DNA from 4 places in the Pseudoalteromonas sp. CuT4-3 genome. Region 1 is predicted to be linked to each of the others. Evidence: predicted binding sites of a transcription regulator. Region 1 holds the regulator's gene; each other region holds the start of a gene.

Region 1 (5,841 bases):
AACGTTGATTTACCTGCATTTGGCAACCCTAATAGGCCTACATCGGCAAGTAGCATAAGCTCTAATTTAAGGTTACGAACTTCACCTGGAGTACCTAACGTTTTTTGACGTGGAGCACGGTTAGTACTTGATTTAAAACGTGCATTCCCCAAGCCATGGAAACCACCTTTTGCAACCACAATTTTTTGACCATGCTGCGTTAAATCGCCTAACGCCTCTTGAGTGTCAACGTCGGTAATACGTGTACCCACAGGTACTTTTACTACCAAGTCTTCGCCCTTTTTACCTGTACAGTTACGGCTTTGACCATTAGTACCACGCTCGGCACGGTGAAAACGCTCAAACTGGTAATCAATTAGGGTATTTAAGTTTTCATCAGCTTGTAGATAAACACTACCACCGTCTCCACCGTCACCGCCGTCCGGGCCACCGTCTGGTACATATTTTTCTCGACGGAAAGACACGACACCGCTGCCGCCGTCACCAGCTTCTGCGCGAATTTCTACTTCATCTACAAACTTCATGATTACTCACTTTAGGGATTGGCTTTAATTTAACTATTATATACCCAAGCCAACGTAAATGCAGGCTTGGGTATATATTTGACGTTTCTGAAAACAAAAAACCCCGCAAAGGCGGGGTTTTTTACTACCTTACTGATTACTCAGCTACGATAGTTACGTATTTACGGTTTAAAGGACCTTTTTGTTCAAATTGAACTTTACCATCTGCTTTTGCGAAGATAGTGTGGTCTTTACCGATACCTACGTTTGCGCCAGCGTGGAAACGAGTACCACGTTGACGAACAATGATGCTACCCGCTAGAACTGATTCGCCACCAAAACGCTTAACACCTAGGCGTTTGCTTTCTGAATCGCGACCGTTACGAGTACTACCAGCTGCTTTTTTATGTGCCATTTCTAAGTACCTCTAATTAAGCGCTAATGCCAGTGATTTTAACTTCAGTGAACCATTGACGATGGCCCATTTGCTTACGAGAATGCTTACGGCGTCTAAATTTAACAACCTTAATCTTCTCACCGCGACCATGTGAAACAACCTCAGCTGTTACTTTACCACCGTTTACGAACGGTACACCGATCTCGATTTTCTCACCATCAGCAACTAAAAGTACTGAATCAAATTCAACTGCTGCACCAGTTTCAACGTCTAATTTTTCAAGACGAATCGTTTGACCTTCAGTCACACGATGCTGTTTACCACCACTTTGGAAAACCGCGTACATAATTAACTCCGTCTGTGCGCCCTCAAATCGACGCAACTAAAATATTCTTCGATAGGGCGCGAAGTTTACGCTAATGCATAAAAACTAGCAAGCCTATTTTGTAATTAAAATGAATAAAAAGTAGCTGCATTGAGAGCAATTCAATATTTCCCCCATTTTATATTAAATTGCCCTGTTGCCAAGCGCTTTTTAGTGCAAAGACAAAATAAATTTACGTGTCGCTATGCCTACTCCAGAACCCATTGACTGCGCAATAAATAGTCGCGCTTTGAGTGTGAAATATACAATTAAATCCCCTAATTAAGCGCTAATTAAGGTTTTTAACTCGGTTTTTTTAATGAATCGTCACAAAATATCGAGCTAGTGCTTTTTTTGTTGTACAATCGGCGCCGTTCACACATAAAAATTGGCTCGGAGATCAATGGATATAAAAGCTATCCAGGCGTTAATCGAAAGCGATATGAATGACGTCAATCAACTTATACACGCGCAAATGCGCTCAGATGTGGCGTTAGTCAATCAACTTGGTTTGTACATCGTTAACAGCGGCGGCAAACGCGTACGCCCGATGCTGGCAATATTGGCAGCAAGAGCTTTGGGTTACCAAGGTAAAGATCACATTACTTTGGCAACGATTGTTGAATTTATTCATACTGCAACACTATTACATGATGATGTTGTTGATGAATCTAACCTGCGCCGTGGTACACCAACTGCAAATGCCGAGTTTGGTAATGCCGCCAGCGTGCTGGTTGGGGATTTTATTTACACCCGCTCGTTTCAACTTATGGTGGGGCTGGGCAAAATGCAAATTATGCAAGTGCTTGCTGATGCCACCAACGTGATTGCTGAGGGTGAAGTATTGCAACTTATGAATTGCAACGACCCTAATACCACCGAAGCAAGTTACATGCAGGTTATTTACTCTAAAACAGCTAAATTATTTGAAGCCGCTACAGGGCTTGCGGCTATAATTACCGAGCAAGATAACAGTGTGTTAGATGCGCTTAATTTATATGGTATGCATTTAGGTACTGCTTTTCAGTTAGTTGATGACGTGCTTGATTACAACGCAGACGCTGACCAATTAGGTAAAAATATTGGTGATGATTTAGCAGAAGGTAAGCCAACCTTACCGCTAATATATGCGATGAAGCACGGCAGTGATCATCAAAGAGCCCTTATTCGTGATGCCATTGAGCATTGCAACGGTATGGATAACCTTGAGGCTATTTTAACGGCACTTAAACAAACCAACGCACTTGAATTTACAATGCAAAAGGCGCAGCAAGAAGCAGACAAGGCCATTGCCTGTTTAGACTTTTTAGCAGAGTCGCAGTATAAGCAAGCGTTAATCAGCTTAGCGCGTATAGCTGTAGAGCGAGATCACTAACTTTGCAGCCTCCCTTAATTAGTATTTAAGGGCCATAATTTTCGAGCAATAAAAAAGCCTGCATAAGCAGGCTTTTTTGTGCATAACTTGGCTATTACGCCATGAAATCAACACCTTCTTTGATGTCTTTTTTCAGAGTTTCAAGCATGTCGTTTTTAGCTTTTTCTTCAAATGCGCTTAGCTCGCCGTAAGAAAGGATTTCTTCTACGCCGTTTGTGCCTAAACGTACTGGGTGAGCAAAGTACTCTGCATCGCCATTTTCAACAGCAACGTATGCGTAATCTACTACGTCTTCACCTTGTAGGCCTTTAACTAAAGACATACAAAAACGTGCTGCAGCAGCACCCATAGATAATGTAGCTGAACCACCGCCCGCTTTAGCATTTACTACTTCAGTACCTGCATTTTGGATACGTGGAGTAAGTGTAGCTACTTCTTCTTCAGTGAAGCTTACGCCTTCAACTTGAGAAAGTAGAGGTAGAATGGTTGTGCCAGAGTGGCCACCAATTACTGGTACTTTAACGGTTGCTACGTCTACGCCTTTAAGCTCAGCAACAAATGCTTCTGAACGAATTACGTCAAGCGTAGTTATACCAAATACGCGCTTAGCGTCGTAAGTACCTGCTTTTTTGAATACTTCAGCAACAATTGGTACAGTGCCGTTTACTGGGTTAGTGATAACACCCACTAACGCTTTAGGACAGCTAGCTACAATGCCTTCTGCTAATGTTTTGATGATACCTGCGTTTACGTTAAATAAATCCGCACGATCCATACCTGGTTTACGTGGCATACCCGCTGGGATAAGTACGATATCACACCCTTCAAGCGCTTTATTTAAATCGTCTGCGCCAAAACCTGCTACTTTAACATCTGTAGGGATGTGAGATAGGTCAACCGCAACACCTGGTACAACTGGTGCAACATCGTAAAGTGATAATTCAGAACCAGCTGGTAAGCCTGTTTTTAATAATAAAGACAACGCTTGACCGATACCGCCTGCAGCACCTAATACAGCAACTTTCATTGGAATTCTCCGTAATTTGAGGTAGGAAATATTTGTGGCTCTTAAGATAATGAAATTAGCGACTAAAAACAAATTTATCCTGCTTATTTCAGGTATATTTTCGACCATAGTTGTAAACTTTGTTGGTTTATCGCAGCAAACTGGCAAGTTAACTAAACAACTGCTGCATAATTATTCATTTTTGTGTAGAATTTGCATTATAAATAACAAAAATGAATAAAGACTATGCAACCACAAGACAAACAAGAAGCGCTGGTAAAAGCGTTTAAAGCACTTTTAAAAGAAGAGAACTTTGGCTCGCAAGGCGAAATAGTCGAAGCATTAAAAGAGCAAGGCTTTGACAATATAAGCCAAAGTAAGGTGTCGCGCATGCTTAGCAAGTTTGGCGCTGTGCGTACCCGTAATGCTAAACAAGAAATGGTTTATTGCCTACCCGCAGAAATGGGCGTACCGACTGCTAAAAGCCCACTACGTCAGCTTGTTATTGATATTATGCATAACGAAATGATGATTATTATAACCACCAGCCCAGGCGCTGCGCAGCTAATTGCCCGCTTATTAGACTCACTAGGCAAAGCGGATGGTGTATTGGGCACAATTGCCGGAGATGACACTATTTTTATTGCGCCAGCAAAAATATCTGAAATAGACATTACACTAGAGCGCGTACGTATTTTATTTGATACGGTTTAAAGCTGTTTTAAAAAACTAACTGACGGCGCAAAAAACGCTGAGCCCATATCGGCTTGAGTAAAATCAAGCCAGTGGTCGTAACACTCCCCTTTTCCTATCCGGCTGTTAAGTACCTTTTCAAACGCACTTCCCGATGCAGAGCATGTAATACTTAGCATGCCTTGCTCGTAAACATCGCCATACGGCATGCTTTGGTTAAGCAGTATTGCTTGGCCGCTCTCATCTTTGAGCTCACTTCTAGTCGCGTGGCTAGTATCTACCTTTGGCTCAATTAAGGTGTTATCTAAACGTGTGCGCCCCATAATGTGCTCTTGCTCGCTTAGTGATAAATGCTGCCATACACTCAGGTCATGCTTATAACGCTGTACATGAATATAGCTGCCTTGGTGTTCAAAGCTGTCGGGGTTATTAACCAGCGCCGTGATTCGTTTTTGGCGTCCATGTGGGGTGTCGCCTGCATAAATAAAGCCGTTAAAGTCTCGCCCATCTAAAAACCTAAAATTGCGAATTTGTTCAACCAGCTCTACATCGGGCGAAAACAACTTTAATATTTGCAATGCAAAAAGGTGATTAACATCTTCTCGGTCTGAGCGAATTTGTATGAATAAATCACATGGCTGTACGCGCATAACAAAATCACTGTGATTTATATTAGGAAAGCTTTGCAGCTCGCTTGGGATATATTCAGGTAGTATATGCGGCCAATATTGCGCGCCTATAGCCACCATGCAAGAGAGCATGGCTTCGGAAAACTGATCACTAAACTCTTCTTCAATTGCGCTTACGCGCTTAAGCTTTGCGCGCAATGACTCGTCTTGACCATCAAATACATTAAAAAATAAATGCAAACCGTGTAAGTTTGCTTCAGCACAAATCCCAGATTGCGCTTGCGCCATTGTTATTCCTTAGCTTTATAAAACACAGCGAATAACACATTTGTTATGATTCGAAAAAATTCACCGTGTGAGGTTTTATTTTTATTATAACCTGCTCATTTATTTCAAATGACTGGCCATATTGTGCGGCAACTTCAATCTCTTGCTCTGCAATTACAACAGTGTAAACATAAGCCGAGCCTATAAAACGACGGCTTAAAATGCTCACACCTTGAGGGTTATCGGCCTGCGTATTTTGCGCAAGCTCAATATGGTGTGGACGAATATACACCACCCCTTTTATTGCACTGTGCGTATGATCATGCTGCGATTGCACGACACCAAAAGGCGTTGTGTATTCAGTTGCCGTTAACACTTCTGCGCCTAAGTATATGCCCTGACCCAGAAACTCTGCAACCTCCTTTGTCTTTGGCATGGCAAAAAGCTGCTCTGGTGTACCTTGTTGGGCTATTTTTCCTTGGTGCATAATGGCTAGCGTGTCTGAAAACGCAAAGGCTTCTTCTTTTGAGTGGCTAACAAATACCGCAGAAACCTGCTGCGCTTTAATAATGCGCCTAATATCAGCAATTAACTCAAAACGTACTTG
Region 2 (5,841 bases), 1.4 Mb from region 1:
CAGTATCACGGCACCATAATCTAAAGTCAGTGGCTACTTGATCATTACGGCTTCGGCCTGTGTGTAGCTTTTTAGCTAAATCACCTACTTTTTCGATTAGTGCAGCTTCTACGTGCGAGTGAATGTCTTCTGCACCTGAGGTTGCCACTGCTTGTGGATCTGCTTTTACTTCTTCAAGCAGTTCATTTAGTGCTGCAACCAACTTGGTGTGCTCATCGCTTGTAAGTACATTTACTTGCTCAAGCGCACCTGCCCATGCCACAGAGCCAATAATATCTTGCTCTGCTAACTGATAATCGAACGGAAGTGAGTCGTTAAATTGTTTAAACGCCTCATCTGGACCCGTAGAAAAACGTCCGCCCCATAATGCCATGAAATCTCTCCAAACCCTGTAATGCCCCTTATACAAGGGGCTATAAATAATTTACTTTTTAGCCATTGCTGAAATTCTGCTCGAAAGCGAGAATAAACGAATAAAGCCTTCAGCGTGTGACTGGTCATATACGTCGTCTTCACCAAATGTAGCAAAGTCTTCGCTGTATAAGCTATTAGGTGATTTTTTCTGAACGGCTGTCACTTGGCCTTTGTAAAGCTTAAGTACAACTTCACCTGTAGCAAGTGTAGAAAGTGCTTCTGCACCGGCTAAAATAGAGTCTTTTAGTGGTGTAAACCAACGACCGTCATAGACTAAATGCGAAAATTCACCGCCCAGTACTTCTTTCCACTTACGGCTTGATTTATCAAGCACTAGTTCGTCAATGGCTTGCAGTGCCGCCATAATAACGGTGCCACCAGGTGTTTCGTAACAGCCGCGCGATTTCATGCCTACTAAACGGTTTTCTACAATATCTACACGACCAACACCATGTGGCGCAGCAATGTCGTTTAATTTAACTAAACAGTCGTAAGGCTTAAGCTGCTCGCCATTTACGGCAACCACTTCACCCTCAATAACCGTAAGCGTTACATGCTCAGCTTTATCGGGTGCTTGCTCTGGTGAATTAGTCCAGGTCCAAACTTGGTCACTAGGCTCACACCATGGATCTTCAAGTTCACCACCTTCGTGCGAAATATGCCACGCGTTAGCATCACGGCTGTAAATTTTTGTTGCTGAAGCAGAACACGGAATATCACGCTCAGCCAAGTAATCTAATAATGATTCACGGCTTGATAAATCCCACTCACGCCATGGTGCAATTACTTTTAAATCGGGTGCAAGCGCTGCAAAACATGATTCAAAACGTACTTGGTCATTACCTTTACCAGTACAACCATGCGAAAGTGCATCGGCACCTACTTTACGTGCAATTTCAACTTGCGCTTTAGCAATAATAGGACGCGCCATAGACGTACCTAATAAATAAGTACCTTCGTAAATAGAACCCGTTTTAAGCGTTGGGTAAATGTACTCACTTACCATTTCATCTTTTAAGTCAACTACGTAACACTCAGATGCGCCTGATGCGATGGCTTTTTCTTCAACGCCTTCAAGCTCTTCAGCGCCTTGGCCTACATCGGCAACAAAGGCAATTACTTCACAACCGTAGTTTTCTTTTAACCATGGCACGATAGCTGAAGTATCAAGACCACCTGAATAGGCTAAAACGACTTTTTTAATTGAACTCATAGGTGTTCCTTAACAAAATTTGGATTTAGTAATGTAACTAGCAGAGCATTTTGCGCATGCATGCGATTTTCTGCTTGTTGAATAATTTTTGATGCTGGGCCATCCATTACCTCAGAGGTAATTTCAAACTCACGGTGTGCCGGCTGGCAATGTAATACCGTAGTCGCACCTGTTTGTTCTAGCAATGCTTGGTTTAGCTGATATGGCATGTATTTTTCTTTAACTTGCTCAAGAGGCGTATCATCGCCCATAGACACCCACGTATCTGCATATACAACATTAGCGCCTACAGAGGCTTCTACACGGTCGCTTACCATTACAGATGCGCCGTTCATTGCAGCAATTTGCTCTGCCTTTTTAAGAATTTGTGAATCAGGCGAGCTGCCTTTTGGTGTAACAGCAACAAAATCAGTACCTAGCGTTGCCGCTAATAACATAAGTGAATGAGTAACGTTGTTACCTTCACCTAAGTAAGCCACTTTTAGCTCGCTTACATCGCCATGTACTTCTTGTAGCGTTAAAAAGTCAGCCAATGCCTGGCACGGGTGATATAAATCACACAAGCTATTCACGACAGGTACACTAGAGTATTCACCTAAGGTGGTTAACGTGCTGTGCTGGTTTACGCGCGCGACAATACCATCAGCCCACGTAGAAATATTAAGTGCAAAGTCTTTTACAGATTCACGTGCACCCATAGCGCCGTTTTGCTGATCTAAATACACAGCGTGGCCGCCTAAACGGTTAATACCAATATCAAACGATAAACGCGTACGTAAACTTTGCTTTTCAAATAAGGTAACAATTGACTTACCCGCTAATACTTGGCTGTACTTTTCTGGCTTTGCTTTTAAATCACGCGCTAGTTTTAGTAAATTTAGTGCGCCTTGTTGGTCTAATTCTAGACCCGTTAAAAAATTCTCTAACATGATAACCCTATGGTGTAATTTTTGTTCCGACATGCTCGCCCTGTAGCAAAGCAGTTAAATTGTCTGGCTTTTGCCAGCTGGAAATATACACACCGCGTCGTAAATGTTGGGCAGCGTACAGGCTGGTCTTAACTTTGACCTCCATTCCGCCCAAAATTACCCCTTCATCAATTAAAGTATCAATGTGTTTTGTGTCAAGTTGATGTAACGGCTGCTTGTTTGCATCAAGTACCGCTTCTACATCTGTCATAAAAATAAGTTCTGCATTTAAGTTGCTAGCAATCGCTGCGGCAGCTTCATCAGCATTAACGTTGTACCAGTTACCTTGCTCATCAAACCCAATAGAGCTCACGATAGGTAACCGACCAAGCTTAAGTAAATCGTTAACAATTGAATCATCATTACTTTCGCACTTACCTACTTGCCCAAGCGCTTTTAGCTTTTGAGACGCCATAACTCCGGCTTCATACAAACAAAGGCCAACAGGTTTATGGCCTGCATTAATAGCTTGGCTTACCAGCTGCTTATTTGCACAGCCAGCCAGCGCCCCCACTATGTAAGGCATTTGCTCACTTGGGCTAATACGCAGTCCTTGGTGCTTTGCACTAGCAAAGCCTGCTTGTTTTAGCCAAGTGTCAACTAACGAGCCACCGCCATGAACAATAACAAACTGATTATTTTGATCAGCGCTTAATACATCAAACAAAGCTTTTGCCGCGTTTTCAGTATTAAGTACAGCACCACCTAATTTAATTACCCACGTTTTAGTGCTCATTAAAAGGCTCCTTTTAAGCCAGTGGTGTGATCTAAATTCATTGATAAATTAATACATTGCAAGGCTTGGCCCGCAGCGCCTTTTAATAGATTATCTATCGCTGCCATAACAATCAGTTGAGAGCCTTGCTGCTGCCAACCAATATCAACATACGGTTGTTTTACCACGCTTTTAATAGATGGCACTTTATCAGCTAACAAACGAATCAACGGCTCGTTTTTAAGTACTTGATAAGCATCAGATACGTTTTCCTTGGTAGCGCCTGGCTTAAGCTGTACATAAATAGTTTCTAAAATTCCACGCGGAAAATTACCTAAGTGCGGTGTAAATAACACCTTGTGGCCAAGGTGTTGTTCAATTTCAGGCCCATGACGATGGTTAAACAAACCATACGGGGCAAGCGATACTTCACAAAAATGAGTACCTACGCTGGCTTTACGCCCTGCGCCAGTAACACCTGAAACAGCATTAATAATCACTTTTTCATCACTCAACAAGCCAGCCTGTTGCAACGGCTTTAATGCATTAAGCGCAGCGGTTGGGTAACAGCCGGCTACTGCCACAAGTTTTGCATTGGCAATTGCACTGCTATTCCATTCGGCTAACCCGTAGGCTGCTTCGTTTAACAACTCAGGATGTTGGTGCTCAAAACCATAGTAAGTAACATAGTCGTCGTTGCTAGCAAGGCGGTAACCACCTGATAGGTCAAATACTTTTTTACCCATAGCTAAAAACTGCGGGGCTAAATCAACACTTACTTTGTGATCAGTACATAAGCAAATGTAATCGGCACTCGAATTTATGTCATCAAACGCTGATTCGCTCAGTGGTAGTAAAGGAATATCAAGAAGGTTTCTATGCTCTGGGTATAAATCACTTAATAATTTATGTTTATCTAAACTTCCCTCAGAGACATAACAGCCTGATAACGTTAAATTAGGGTGCTTAGCAACTAAGCTTGCTAATTCTGCGCCGCTATAACCGCTTGCGCCAATAATCGCTACATTCATTTTTTACTCGTTTATAAATTTACTACTAAATAGGTGTGGTGTTCGCTTACACTAGCTCAGATGCTAGCTAATACTTTTCTCAATGAATTGTTGATTATCGTCGCATTATCTTCATGGCTATACTTAATATATTTATGCTTAAAAAGTGAATTGATATTCATCATAAATACTTTTATATTGTTATGCAATTAAATTGAATAATTATTTTGGATTTTTTTATGTCTTTGCCGTCATTTATCTCTATGTACCAACAACTCATTGCAGCCCCCTCTATTAGTGCAATAGAAGATGAACTTTGTATGAGTAATAAAGAGGTAATAGAGTTGCTAGCACGTTGGTGCGAAAGTTTAGGTTTTACTTGCGAAATTATAGAGTTAGAAGGTGGGAAAGGCCGATACAACCTACTTGCTAAGCGGGGAGAAGGCGATGGCGGCTTAATGCTTGCTGGCCATACAGACACCGTACCGTTTGACGATAGCCGCTGGAACCACGACCCGTTTAAACTCACTGAACATAACAATAACTTATATGGGTTAGGTAGTATTGATATGAAAGGCTTTTTTGCTTTTGTATTACAAGCTATTAGTGAGCTTGATATAAAACAGCAAACACAACCTATTTTAATACTCGCCACTGCCGATGAAGAAACCACCATGGCGGGAGCGCAGCAAATTTGTAAGCATCCTAATTTAAAACCTGCGCGTTGTATTATTGGTGAACCTACTGATATGACTCCTGTATTTACTCATAAAGGACATATGAGTACGGCTATAAGAGTGATTGGCCGCTCAGGTCATAGTTCCGATCCCGAACGTGGTCTTAACGCCATCGAAGTCATGCATAAAGTGATTACAAAGTTACTGATCTTAAAAGAGCAGTTAAAGAATAAATATTCAGTTGAACATTTTGAAATACCTTACCCTACCTTAAATTTAGGTAATATTCATGGAGGCGACAACGCAAATCGAATTTGTGGCTGCTGCGAAATGCACATAGACATGCGCCCGCTCCCAGGGTTAAGCATTAAAGACTTACAAGCTTTACTTATTGATGCTACCAGCGATATAAACGCGCAATACCCAAGCGCAGTGAGCGTAATTGATTTACACGAGCCCATTCCAGCTTTTAGTGGCAGCACTGATAGCGCACTCGTTAAAATGGCAGAAAAAACTGCAGGGGAAAAAGCCGTTGCAGTAAATTACTGCACAGAAGCTCCGTTTATTCAGCAACTTGGCTGTGAAACAATAGTCATGGGGCCAGGCTCAATTAATCAAGCCCACCAACCTGATGAATTTTTAGCAATGGAGAAAATAAACCCATCGCAAAAAATTATAACTGACATTATTAGGGCAAACTGCTTTAACGCTTAAAAAGAAGACTGTATTAAAAACTCACAGCAAAAATAACAAAGGCGCCCGTTGGCGCCTTTGTTTTAGTTTATACCTAGGCGTTACTGCATATACTTACTTAAGTACTTTTTAAATACAGGGTCTGTTTTAG
Region 3 (5,841 bases), 1.2 Mb from region 1:
AGCACTCGCTCTTGCAGCTCTTTGTTCATAGGTGCAGGTGTTAAACCATACTCGCCTTTTAAAACACCGGCGGTTTCTTTGGTAATTGTTTTATAACGCTCACCCGTAAGCACATTTAGTACTGCTTGTGTGCCTACAATTTGCGATGTAGGAGTAACTAGCGGAATAAAACCTAAATCTTCACGCACGCGTGGGATCTCAAGTAATACTTCATTTAGCTTATCTGCTGCGCCTTGCTCTTTGAGTTGGTTTTCCATGTTGGTTAACATGCCACCAGGTACTTGTGCGAGTAAAATACGGCCATCAACACCTTTAAGGCTCCCCTCAAAGGCAGCGTACTTTTTACGTACATCTCTAAAATAAGCCGCTATTTCTTCTAGCTGGTTTAAATCTAATTCGGTATCGCGGGGCGTACCTTCAACAATCGCTACAATGGTTTCTGTAGCTGAATGACCGTAAGTCATACTCATTGAAGAAATTGCGGTATCAAGCATATCAATGCCTGCATCAATGGCTTTTTGATACGTAGCTGTACTTAAACCTGTGGTTGCATGGCACTGCATAGCAATAGGGATAGAAACGGTTTCTTTTAGCCCTTTAATAAGTTGCTCTGCATCGTATGGTTTTAATAAGCCTGCCATATCTTTAATACAAATAGAGTGACAACCTAAATCCTCTAGCTGTTTTGCAAGGGTTAACCACATATCAAGGGTATGCACAGGGCTTACAGTATAAGAAATAGTGCCTTGTGCGTGTGCTCCTACTTTTACAGCCGCTTTAATTGCCGTTTCTAAGTTACGCACATCGTTCATGGCGTCAAAAATACGAAATACATCTACACCATTTTTGTGGGCACGCTCTACAAACTTTTCTACCACGTCATCGGCATAGTGGCGGTAACCCAATAAATTTTGCCCACGTAATAGCATTTGCTGTTTAGTATTCGGCATTGCTTTTTTAAGGGCACGAATACGCTCCCACGGATCTTCACCTAAATAACGAATACACGAGTCAAACGTAGCGCCGCCCCACGACTCAATAGACCAATAACCGGCATCATCAAGTTTGCTAGCAATAGGTAGCATGTCATCTAAGCGCATACGGGTTGCAAGTAAAGACTGATGAGCATCGCGTAAAACAAGTTCTGTTAATTTTAATTTAGCCATGTGTGCCTCTTATTTATTATTTGATTTGTACTGAGCAATGGCAGCACTAATAGCAGCGATGTGCTCGTTTGGCACACCTTGAGATTTTAAAGATGGTGATTTAACCGGTATTGCAACTTCAGCCTCGTCAAAACGAGCAACCAATTTAGACATGAGTGACACAGCACCAATCAATATTGAAAGAAATACAAACACGCCCACCATGCCCGTCAGCATCAAGCTACCTGCGGTTGTGAGTACAGCTCCTATATCCATTTTTCTCCCCCTGCACTATATAGCGATATAAAAAACCGCTTTATTTAAATAATTATTCACCGAATGATAACAAAACTTTTAACTTTGTCCACCACCTGTCAATTGGTAAAACCAATTAAAATTAAACTAACATACAGTCACAATAGTTAACATAGCTAATACAGGGTTAAATTAGCTTAGATATAGATGATAAAAATAACCGTTATAGGCAAAGGTTATATGGTTAAACCCAAAAAAACTTAAAAACTATAAAAAATAGTAAGTTAAACGGCAGGTAAAAAATCAGCTTGGGCTAAAATGTAAATTGGTCTTACCAGGACTAGTAAAGAAGCGCGCAAAAAATATTTATTTTTTCACTCTCTTTACAATAGTGTGAATAAGTTACATCGTTAAACGTAAAACTTACCAATCCTAAATTTACAACTCTCGCTCAAAAAACATAACATATTGAAAATTAATAAAATTAAACTCTGGCACGCAACTGGCATTATTACTTTCGAACGAATTTGATAACCAAGGAGAAAACAATGTTACGCTGGACAATTACATTTTTAGTTATTGCTTTAATCGCTGCAGTGTTAGGTTTTGGTGGTATCGCAGGTGCCGCAGCTGGTATAGCAAAAATTATATTCTTTATCTTTTTAGTACTTTTAGTGATTTCTTTAGTTTCAGGTGCGCTGCGCGGTAAATCGCCCAGGTAGCTACTAACATACTTAAAACACTAAACAATCAACATATACAAGGAATTACATTATGAACTCAACAACTTTAAAAGCAGCACTAATCGCCGTATTTGCAGGTTTCTTTATGATGGGTTGTGAAGACAACCACGCAGAAGAAGCAGGTGAGCGTATTGATGAAGCAGTAACTGACGTGCAAAACTCTGTTGAAGATGCATGTGAAAATGTAAAAGAAGGCGTTAACGCAGAAGAAACTAACTGTTAATCTGTTTGGTAACGTAAAAAACGGCTTTTAATAAGCCGTTTTTTTGTGCGCTAATAAAAAGCGGCTTCTAACTCTTATAATGCATAGCCTACATTAACGGGTGTGATTTTTACGCTAGCTTGTTAAAATAGCGAAAACTATTACTTATTAGCAATTATGGCACTGACCACCACTTACACACTCGATAAACCCTACTACTACGAATGCTTTGACGAGTCCCACTCTTATAGTAAAGCAGCCAAGCCAAAGTATTTTTTGCTGGCATTACTGGTGTGCTTAGGTTTAATTAGTATTTACGCTATGGACGATCATTACCTAGGTACATTTTTAATAATGCTAGGTGTATTAGAATGCGTTGCCTTTTATTACCGCAGGCCTTGGTGGGTTACGCGCCAAATGTTTAGTCGTGCTTCGGGCTCAACGGTTACTCTTTCGTTTACCGATGACGCTATTAGCACCGAAAACCACTATAAAAGCCATACATTTAAGTGGGCAGAAATAACCCATATTATTAAAACCAACCACGGCTACTTAGTGCACCATAATAAAGGTATGCAATATATTTCTAGCAGTGTATTAACCGATGAAATGCGCGATTTTATAAACAAAAAAGCCACTCAGTGAGTGGCTTTTGGTATAGCTAAGTGCATTACTCAGCTAAGTATACGTGTTGATTAAGCATTGCCCGGATTAGGGTTAGACTTTTCAGCTTGTATACGCATGTAAATCTCTTCACGATGCACTGAAACGTCTTTAGGTGCGTTAACACCAATTCGAACTTGATTTCCTTTAACACCTAATACAGTAACAGTTACTTCGTCACCAATCATTAGGGTTTCACCTACTCTACGAGTTAGTATTAGCATTCTCTTGCTCCCATGTTCCAATAAATTATAAGATTCCGCTTGACCATTTTAATGAAAAATTGATTGAAAAGTAAGTAAAAACTCCCAAACTATCCATTTTCTGTTAAAAATTCTGAGTGTAACGCTCTTACTGCTAGTTCTAAATACTTCTCGTCAATTAAAACCGATACCTTGATTTCAGACGTCGATACTAAAACTATGTGTATGCCTTCTTGCGCCAATGCATCAAAAAATTGATGCGCTACACTACTGTGAGACTTCATTCCTATGCCAACAGCCGACACTTTTGCAACTGTTGTATCACTAGAAATGCTATCAGCCTGCAGATTTACCTGTTGTTGAGTTAGTAAATCGTGTGCTTGCAAATAGTCATTTGAATGCACAGTAAAAGCATAGTCTATTTTTTCAAAGTTATGATTAACTTGACTAATCATATCTATTTCGATGCCATTTTCTGCAAAAAGTTTCAAAATTTTTGTAAGAGAATGAACACAGTATGGTACGCCATGTACCTTTATCAAGCATTCGTCACGATTAAACGCAATCCCCGACACAACCTTAGTTGGCATATCGCTCTCCTCAAAACTTATTAGCGTTCCTTCATCGGGCTCAAAACTCGAAAGCACCCTTAGCGGCATTTTATGATTACCAGCAGACTCAACAGCACGAATATGCAATACTTTTGCGCCTAAGCTTGCCAGCTCTAGCATTTCCGCAAACGTTATATGGCGCATTCGCTGCGCGTTTGGTTCTACACGAGGATCAGTAGTGTATACGCCATCAACGTCGGTATAGATCTGACATTCATCGGCTTTTATTGCCGCGGCTATTTCTACCGCAGAGGTATCGGTGCCGCCGCGTCCAAGGGTTGTAATATTGCCCTCTACATCGCGCCCCTGAAAACCGGCAATAATCGCAACCCGATTATGCTCAAGCTCATGCTTTAAACGCGTCGCAGCAACCTCTTCAATACGGGCTTTACCAAACATGTTATCGGTTTGAATATTAACCTGATCGGCTAGTAGGCTTACAGCCGAATGGCCACGTTTTATAATAGCCATAGCAAGGAGCGAAACAGAAACCTGTTCTCCAGTGCTAATAAGTACGTCTAATTCTCGGCTACTCGGGCGAGTATCTATTTGCTTGGCGAGGTTAATTAAGCGGTTGGTTTCTCCCGACATGGCCGAAAGAACCACAACCACTTGATGACCTTGCTGCTTAGTTTTAACAACAAGGTCGGCGACCGCTTCTATTCGCTCAATAGAGCCAACCGAAGTGCCGCCAAACTTTTGGACAATAAGTGCCACGTAAGCTTAAACTTTCTCACTTACCCAGGCAGTCACGCTTTCAAGCGCGGCGTTTAGGTTTTCAGGCTGTGAACCACCCGCTTGTGCCATATCAGGACGACCGCCCCCTTTGCCGCCTACTTGGCCTGCCATGTGGTTTACAAGCTCACCGGCTTTAACTTTACCGGTTAAATCTTTCGTTACACCGGCAATTAGGCTTACTTTTTCGCCGCTGGCAACACCCAGTGCAATAACACCTGAGCCAATCTTGTTTTTAAGATCGTCAACCATACCTCGAAGCGCTTTAGATTCAGTTCCTTCAACGTTTGCCACTAATAGCTTAACGCCATTAATTTCAACAATCGAATCAAGTAAAGACGCGCCCGCTGCACTGGCTAGTTTATCGTTAAGCTGTGCAATTTGCTTTTCAAGGCCTTTAGACTTTTCAAGAAGCGCAGTTACTTTTTCAAGTACCGATGCGCTATCACCTTTTACCAGCGCCGCTACATCGTTTAGCTGTTTTTCTTGCTCGCTTACATACGCCACTGCATCTGCGCCTGTTACTGCTTCAATACGGCGTACGCCTGCAGCAATACCGCTTTCAGATACAATTTTAAATAAGCCAATATCACCCGCGCGCTCTACGTGCGTACCGCCACACAGTTCAATTGAGTAATCGCCAATGGTTACTACGCGTACTTCATCGTCGTACTTTTCGCCAAACAGCGCCATTGCCCCTTTTGCTTTAGCGTCATCAATCGCCATAAGCTCAGTGTTTAGGGCAAAGTTACGACGAATTTCATCGTTAACTACACGCTCAATTTCACGTAGCTCGTCTTTAGTAACCGCTTCAAAGTGTGAGAAGTCAAAACGTAAACGTTCAGGCTCAACCAGCGAGCCTTTTTGGCTTACGTGTTCACCTAATAATTGGCGCAGAGCTTCGTGTAAAATATGCGTAGCTGTGTGATTTTTCTTAATACGTTCACGGCGTTCATCATCAATAGTTGCATCTACTTTATCATTAACCGCAATGCGCCCTTGTACGCTACCGTGGTGTGCAAACGCATTACCCAGTTTAGTAGTGTTAGTCACTGTAAACTCGCCACCTGCAACAGTAATGGTACCGGTATCGCCTGTTTGGCCACCAGATTCTGCATAAAATGGCGTATGGTTAAGTACAACAATGCCTTGTTGGCCGTCTTCTAAAATAGAAACCGACTCACCATTTGCAAACACTTCTACTACTGTAGCGCTGTAATGTGTGCTGTCGTAGCCTTTAAACTCAGTGTGTTTTTCTGACTTTAATTGCTCGTTGTAATCGGC
Region 4 (5,841 bases), 980 kb from region 1:
TCGTCATTTTGAGGTTGTAGATGGAAACCATTGATAAAATTAAACAGCAGATTTCAGAAAACCCAATTATCCTTTACATGAAAGGGTCGCCTAAATTACCAAATTGTGGTTTTTCTTCACAAGCGTCACAAGCTCTAATGTCATGTGGCGAACCATTTGCCTATGTTGATATTTTACTTAATCCAGATATTCGCGCTGAGTTACCAGCATACGCAAATTGGCCTACTTTCCCACAGCTTTGGGTTGAGGGCGAATTAGTAGGTGGTTGTGACATTATCATTGAAATGTTTCAACGTGGTGAATTACAGCCACTGATCACTGAAACTGCAGCTAAGTATAAAGAAGCTGACGCAGAGTAATTGCTACTTTGCTAGATTATTAAAGCCACGTTTTACGTGGCTTTTTTGTGCCTATTAACTTTCTTACGTCTTAATCTCTTGAACAGCCCATCAGTGGGTGATTATAACCATTAATCTGTGCTCAATAGTTAGCAAACTCAGCCCTTGCTCCTCGTTTAGGTGCACCTAGTCAGGATAAGTAAGCAACAAAGCTACTTATATAAGCGCGAATTTTAATTAAAATATGAGTTTTATATCAATGCGCAATAAGACGTAATCAATTTACGGGGCTAAATGTGTCGCTATTTGCGTTAAAGAATTCTTTTTCGAACAACCAAATAGCGAGTTTTTTGCCCTGCGATCAACACGCTTTTCCAGCCTTACAATAGTTCGCTCAATCAAGCGAATTGGTAATAAATAAAAATTCACTACATCTGCACTAAAAACGTCACAACAATTAATAACTATACTAATGAACGCTAAAAAAGCGTGATCCTAAGCCTCTAATTTATTTAAAACGCATTAAACTATCTAAATGTTAACTGAACCTGCGGGAAATTAGTGAATATTTATTCATGGACTTGGTTCTTTACGTTTACGTAAAGGGTATTGCTTTGGCGCCTTTGTTTTTACAAAATGTTAAAATTGACACCAGTGTCATGAAAAAATAACGCGCAAATAAGCGCTAATTGTTAAAACTTATGGGTAAAAAAGAAATCTTGCCATGAAGTGAGAAATATTCAAGAATGTGAATATGTATTCAAAATAATATTGACTCTATTTACTATAGAGGCTAGTTTTGTGCGTCTGTTAGCAAATCGTCGAGCAGTTCATTCACGTTAACAGTGCAGCAAGGGAGGGGTCTATGTTATACGACTCAACATTAGAAAAAGATAATTGTGGCTTTGGCTTAATAGCCCAAGTAAATGGTCAAGCTAGTCATCGGCTTATTCGTACAGCTATTACTGGACTTGATCGCATGCAGCACCGCGGTGGTATTTCTGCCGATGGTAAAACAGGTGACGGCTGTGGTTTATTACTACAAAAACCTGACAGTTTTTTCCGTGCTATTGCGAGTGAGCATAATTGGCACTTAGGTAAAAATTACGCCGTAGGCATGGTTTTCTTAAATTCAGATCCCGTTTTAGCACAAGCTGCAAAACAGGTTTTATGTGAAGAATTAGAACAAGAAACACTTAAAATACTCGGTTGGCGTGAAGTGCCTACTGACCCTTCAATGCTAGGGCCAATTGCTACACAGCAATTACCTGGTTTTGAGCAAATTTTTGTTAGTGCGCCTGAAGGTTGGCGTTCTAAAGATTTAGAGCGACGTTTATATGTAGCACGTCGCCGTGCAGAAAAGCGTTTAGCAGAGGATGAGTCGTTTTATATTGCGAGTTTATCGGGGTTAGTGACTATCTATAAAGGCCTTATGATGCCTGCAGATTTGCCTAACTTTTATTTAGACTTAGCTGATATTCGTATGACCAGCGCTATTTGTGTATTCCATCAGCGTTTTTCTACTAATACTCAGCCGCGTTGGCCTTTAGCACAACCATTTAGGTATTTAGCGCATAATGGTGAAATTAATACCATTGAAGGTAACCGCCAATGGGCTCGTGCACGTTCGTATAAGTTTTCATCGCCACTTATTCCTGATTTACAAAGTGCAGCGCCGTTTGTAAACGAAACCGGCTCTGACTCTTCAAGCTTAGATAACATGCTGGAGCTGTTTTTAGCAGGTGGCATGGATTTATTCCGTGCTATGCGTATGCTTGTGCCACCTGCATGGCAGAAAAACCGTGCTATGGATGATGACTTACGTGCATTTTACGACTTTAACTCTATGCACATGGAACCGTGGGATGGCCCTGCGGGCATTGTTATGTCTGATGGGCGTTTTGCAGCCTGTAACCTTGATAGAAATGGCCTGCGTCCAGCGCGCTATGTTATTACTCAAGATGGCTTTATTACACTTGCCTCTGAGGTAGGGATTTGGGATTACACTGCAGATGAAGTGGTCGAAAAAGGCCGTGTAGGACCAGGTGAGCTGTTAGTAATTGATACTAAATTAGGCAAGATTTGGCACTCAGACGAAATCGACCAAGATCTAAAATCGCGTCATCCTTATAAGTCATGGCTTGAAGAAAACGTTAAACGTTTAACCCCGTTTGAAGAGCTTACCGAGCAAGATGCGGGTAATCGCTCATTTGATGACGAAACACTTGCTAAATACCAAAAAATGTTTGGTTACACTAACGAAGAGCTCGATAGTGTTATTCGCGTAATGGGTGAAAACGGCCAAGAAGCAACTGGCTCTATGGGTGATGACACGCCATTTGCAGTACTAAGCGAAGGGCATCGTTCATTGTACGATTACTTCCGCCAAAAGTTTGCACAAGTGACTAACCCGCCAATCGACCCGCTGCGTGAAAACCACGTAATGTCACTGGCAACGTGTATTGGTAGTGAGCAAAACGTATTTAATGAAACCACAGGCCACGCTAAGCGCCTACAGTTTGATACGCCAATTTTAATGTATGCAGACATGCAGCAGCTACTAAATGCCGATGACGAGCATTACAGCTACTGTAAAATTGATATTACATACACAGCAGAGGAAGGTTTAGAAAAAGCGGTTGCACGTATTTGCGACGCTGCACAAGAAAAAGCAGCAGCCGGCTGTGTAATGCTTATTTTATCTGACCGTAACTTTAGCGAAACCCAATTACCAATTCCTGCTGCTATGGCGGTAGGTGCTGTACAAAAACGTTTAGTAGATAATAACTTACGTTGTGAGTCTAATATTATTATTGAAACGGGTAGCGTACGCGATGCACACCAATTTGCCGTATTACTTGGTTTTGGTGCAACCGCAATTTACCCATACCTTGCATACGAGTCACTGGTTGCGATGAGCGACAGTAAAGTGATTGATAAATCGTACTGCGAAGTGACGCTTTCGTACCGAAAAGCCATTAATAAAGGCTTGTACAAAATTATGTCTAAGATGGGCATAAGCACAATTGCATCGTACCGTTGTTCAATGCTTTTTGAAGCGGTTGGTCTATCTGATGCTATGGTAGACATGTGCTTTAAAGGTGTGGCAAGTCGTATTAAAGGCGCCTGTTTTAGCGATTTTGATATTGATCAGCAAAAGCTACATAAACTTGCTTTTAGTAAGCGTAAGTTACTGAGCCATGGCGGTTTATTAAAATACGTTCACGGTGGTGAATACCACGCTTACAACCCAGATGTTATTCAAACGCTACAAAAAGCCGTACGTTCAGGCGATTATAAAGACTACGCAGCCTATGCTGATTTAGTTAATAACCGTCCTATTGCAACGCTGCGCGATATGTTAGCGCTTAAATTACCCGAAAAAGGCATTAGCATTGATGATGTTGAGCCGGCTGAATTTTTATACCAGCGCTTTGACTCTGCAGCTATGAGTATTGGTGCACTTTCGCCAGAGGCGCATGAAGCGCTTGCCATTGCAATGAACCGCTTAGGCGGGTGTTCAAATTCAGGTGAAGGTGGCGAAGATAAGCTGCGCTACAACACCGAGAAAAACTCACGTATTAAACAAGTTGCCTCGGGTCGTTTCGGTGTAACGCCGCACTACCTTCGTAATGCGGATGTAATTCAAATTAAAGTGGCGCAGGGTGCTAAACCTGGCGAAGGCGGGCAGTTACCAGGCGAAAAAGTAACGCCGTATATTGCAAAGCTTCGTTATTCGGTACCCGGTGTAACATTAATTTCACCACCACCGCATCACGATATTTACTCAATTGAAGATTTAGCCCAGCTAATATTCGATTTAAAACAAGTAAACCCAGAAGCGATGATATCGGTGAAGTTAGTATCTGAGCCGGGTGTAGGCACAATTGCCACAGGTGTAGCTAAAGCGTACGCCGACTTAATTACCATCTCAGGTTACGATGGTGGTACCGGGGCAAGCCCATTAACGTCAGTTAAATACGCGGGTAGCCCGTGGGAGCTTGGCCTTGCAGAAACCCAGCAAGCGCTTGTTGAAAATGGTCTTCGTCACCGTATTCGCCTGCAAACAGATGGTGGTTTAAAAACAGGTTTAGATATCATTAAAGCCGCTATTTTAGGTGCAGAGAGCTTTGGCTTTGGTACAGGCCCAATGGTGGCGCTAGGTTGTAAATACTTACGTATTTGTCATTTAAATAACTGTGCGACCGGTGTTGCAACGCAAGATGAAACACTTCGTCAAAAGCATTACCACGGCTTACCAGAAATGGCGATGAACTACTTTAAGTTTATAGCCCAAGAAGCACGTGAAATTATGGCAAGCTTAGGTGTTGCTAATCTAACTGACTTAATTGGTCGTTTAGACTTATTAGAAGCGATTGAAGGTAAAACAGCGAAGCAAAAGAAAATAGATTTATCGTCTGTAATTGCTCAGCCAAATAACCCAACGGGCGAAACCTTATTTTGCAGCGCACCAAATAGCTCGCATTATTTAGGTGAACTTAACGAAACGTTACTAGGTAAAGCGCAACAAGCGATTGATACCTCATCGGGTATTTCGCTCGTGAGCCGCATATGTAATACAGACCGTTCAGTGGGCGCAATGCTGTCGGGTTACATAGCCTCTAAGCACGGCAATCAAGGTATGGCTGCAGATCCAGTATCTATTGAACTACATGGTACAGCAGGGCAATCATTTGGTGTTTGGAATGCCGGTGGCCTTGAAATGACCCTTATTGGCGATGCAAACGACTACGTGGGTAAAGGCATGGCTGGTGGTAAGCTTGTTATACGCCCACCACTGGGATCATCGTTTGAAAGTCATAAAGCAACCATTGCTGGTAACACATGTTTGTACGGTGCTACGGGTGGTAAGTTATTTGCCGCAGGCTGTGCTGGTGAGCGTTTTGCAGTGCGTAACTCTGGCGTGCAAGCCGTTGTTGAAGGCGTAGGTGATAACGGCTGTGAATACATGACTGGCGGCGTTGTATGTGTGCTAGGTAATGTAGGCGTTAACTTTGGTGCGGGTATGACAGGTGGTTTTGCTTATATTTTAGATGAGCGAAGTGACTTTGAAAAACGCATTAATCCAGAGCTTGTAGAAGTAGTAACACTTGATGATTTAAGTTCGCACCAAGAGCATCTGCGTGGCCTAATTGCCGAGCATTTAGAGCTAACGGGTTCATGTCGAGCAGAAACCATTTTAGCTAATTTTGAACTGTACTTACCTATGTTCAAACTAGTTAAACCAAAATCAAGTGATGTAAAAAGTTTACTCGGGCACCGCGCTCGCAGTAGCGCAGAACTTCGTGTTCAAGCGCAATAAGGGGGCAGTATGAGCGAAAATGTATATCAATTTATAGACGTGCAGCGTGTTGATCCGCGCAAAAAACCAATCTCGTCGCGTAAAAAATCTTTCGTGGAAATTTACGAACCCTTTTCTGAGAATCAGGTAAATTCACAAGCTGACCGTTGTTTAGATTGTGGTAACCCTTACTGTGAATGG

Evidence for each region. The regulator ArgR, encoded in region 1, controls arginine synthesis, uptake and breakdown. The targets are predictions, from matches to a motif close to ANTGAATANNTATTCANT.
Region 2: a site for ArgR is predicted at 4,486-4,503, ahead of argC (N-acetyl-gamma-glutamyl-phosphate reductase). Genes of this name have one in related genera too.
Region 3: a site for ArgR is predicted at 1,465-1,482, ahead of VOI46_RS03075 (OadG family transporter subunit). Genes of this name have one in related genera too.
Region 4: a site for ArgR is predicted at 1,086-1,103, ahead of gltB (glutamate synthase large subunit). Genes of this name have one in related genera too.

The regions. Positions count from the first base shown of each region.
Region 1 covers NZ_CP142030.1:3,114,295-3,120,135, forward strand. The annotation lists gene cgtA (Obg family GTPase CgtA) at 1-524, opposite strand, end outside; gene rpmA (50S ribosomal protein L27) at 661-918, opposite strand; gene rplU (50S ribosomal protein L21) at 935-1,246, opposite strand; gene ispB (octaprenyl diphosphate synthase) at 1,668-2,639, shown strand; gene mdh (malate dehydrogenase) at 2,734-3,666, opposite strand; gene argR (transcriptional regulator ArgR) at 3,892-4,359, shown strand; gene VOI46_RS14450 (Dyp-type peroxidase) at 4,356-5,255, opposite strand; gene VOI46_RS14455 (ABC transporter ATP-binding protein) at 5,299-5,841, opposite strand, start outside.
Region 2 covers NZ_CP142030.1:888,696-894,536, reverse strand. The annotation lists gene argH (argininosuccinate lyase) at 1-373, opposite strand, end outside; gene VOI46_RS04005 (argininosuccinate synthase) at 425-1,627, opposite strand; gene VOI46_RS04000 (ornithine carbamoyltransferase) at 1,624-2,556, opposite strand; gene argB (acetylglutamate kinase) at 2,564-3,331, opposite strand; gene argC (N-acetyl-gamma-glutamyl-phosphate reductase) at 3,331-4,341, opposite strand; gene argE (acetylornithine deacetylase) at 4,560-5,711, shown strand; gene panP (pyridoxal-dependent aspartate 1-decarboxylase PanP) at 5,792-5,841, opposite strand, start outside.
Region 3 covers NZ_CP142030.1:690,087-695,927, reverse strand. The annotation lists gene oadA (sodium-extruding oxaloacetate decarboxylase subunit alpha) at 1-1,166, opposite strand, end outside; gene VOI46_RS03075 (OadG family transporter subunit) at 1,176-1,421, opposite strand; gene VOI46_RS03070 (DUF1328 family protein) at 1,949-2,122, shown strand; gene VOI46_RS03065 (hypothetical protein) at 2,175-2,366, shown strand; gene VOI46_RS03060 (YcxB family protein) at 2,523-2,990, shown strand; gene csrA (carbon storage regulator CsrA) at 3,041-3,232, opposite strand; gene VOI46_RS03050 (aspartate kinase) at 3,322-4,539, opposite strand; gene alaS (alanine--tRNA ligase) at 4,546-5,841, opposite strand, start outside.
Region 4 covers NZ_CP142030.1:2,133,721-2,139,561, reverse strand. The annotation lists gene VOI46_RS09760 (Grx4 family monothiol glutaredoxin) at 21-359, shown strand; gene gltB (glutamate synthase large subunit) at 1,204-5,661, shown strand; gene VOI46_RS09750 (FAD-dependent oxidoreductase) at 5,671-5,841, shown strand, end outside.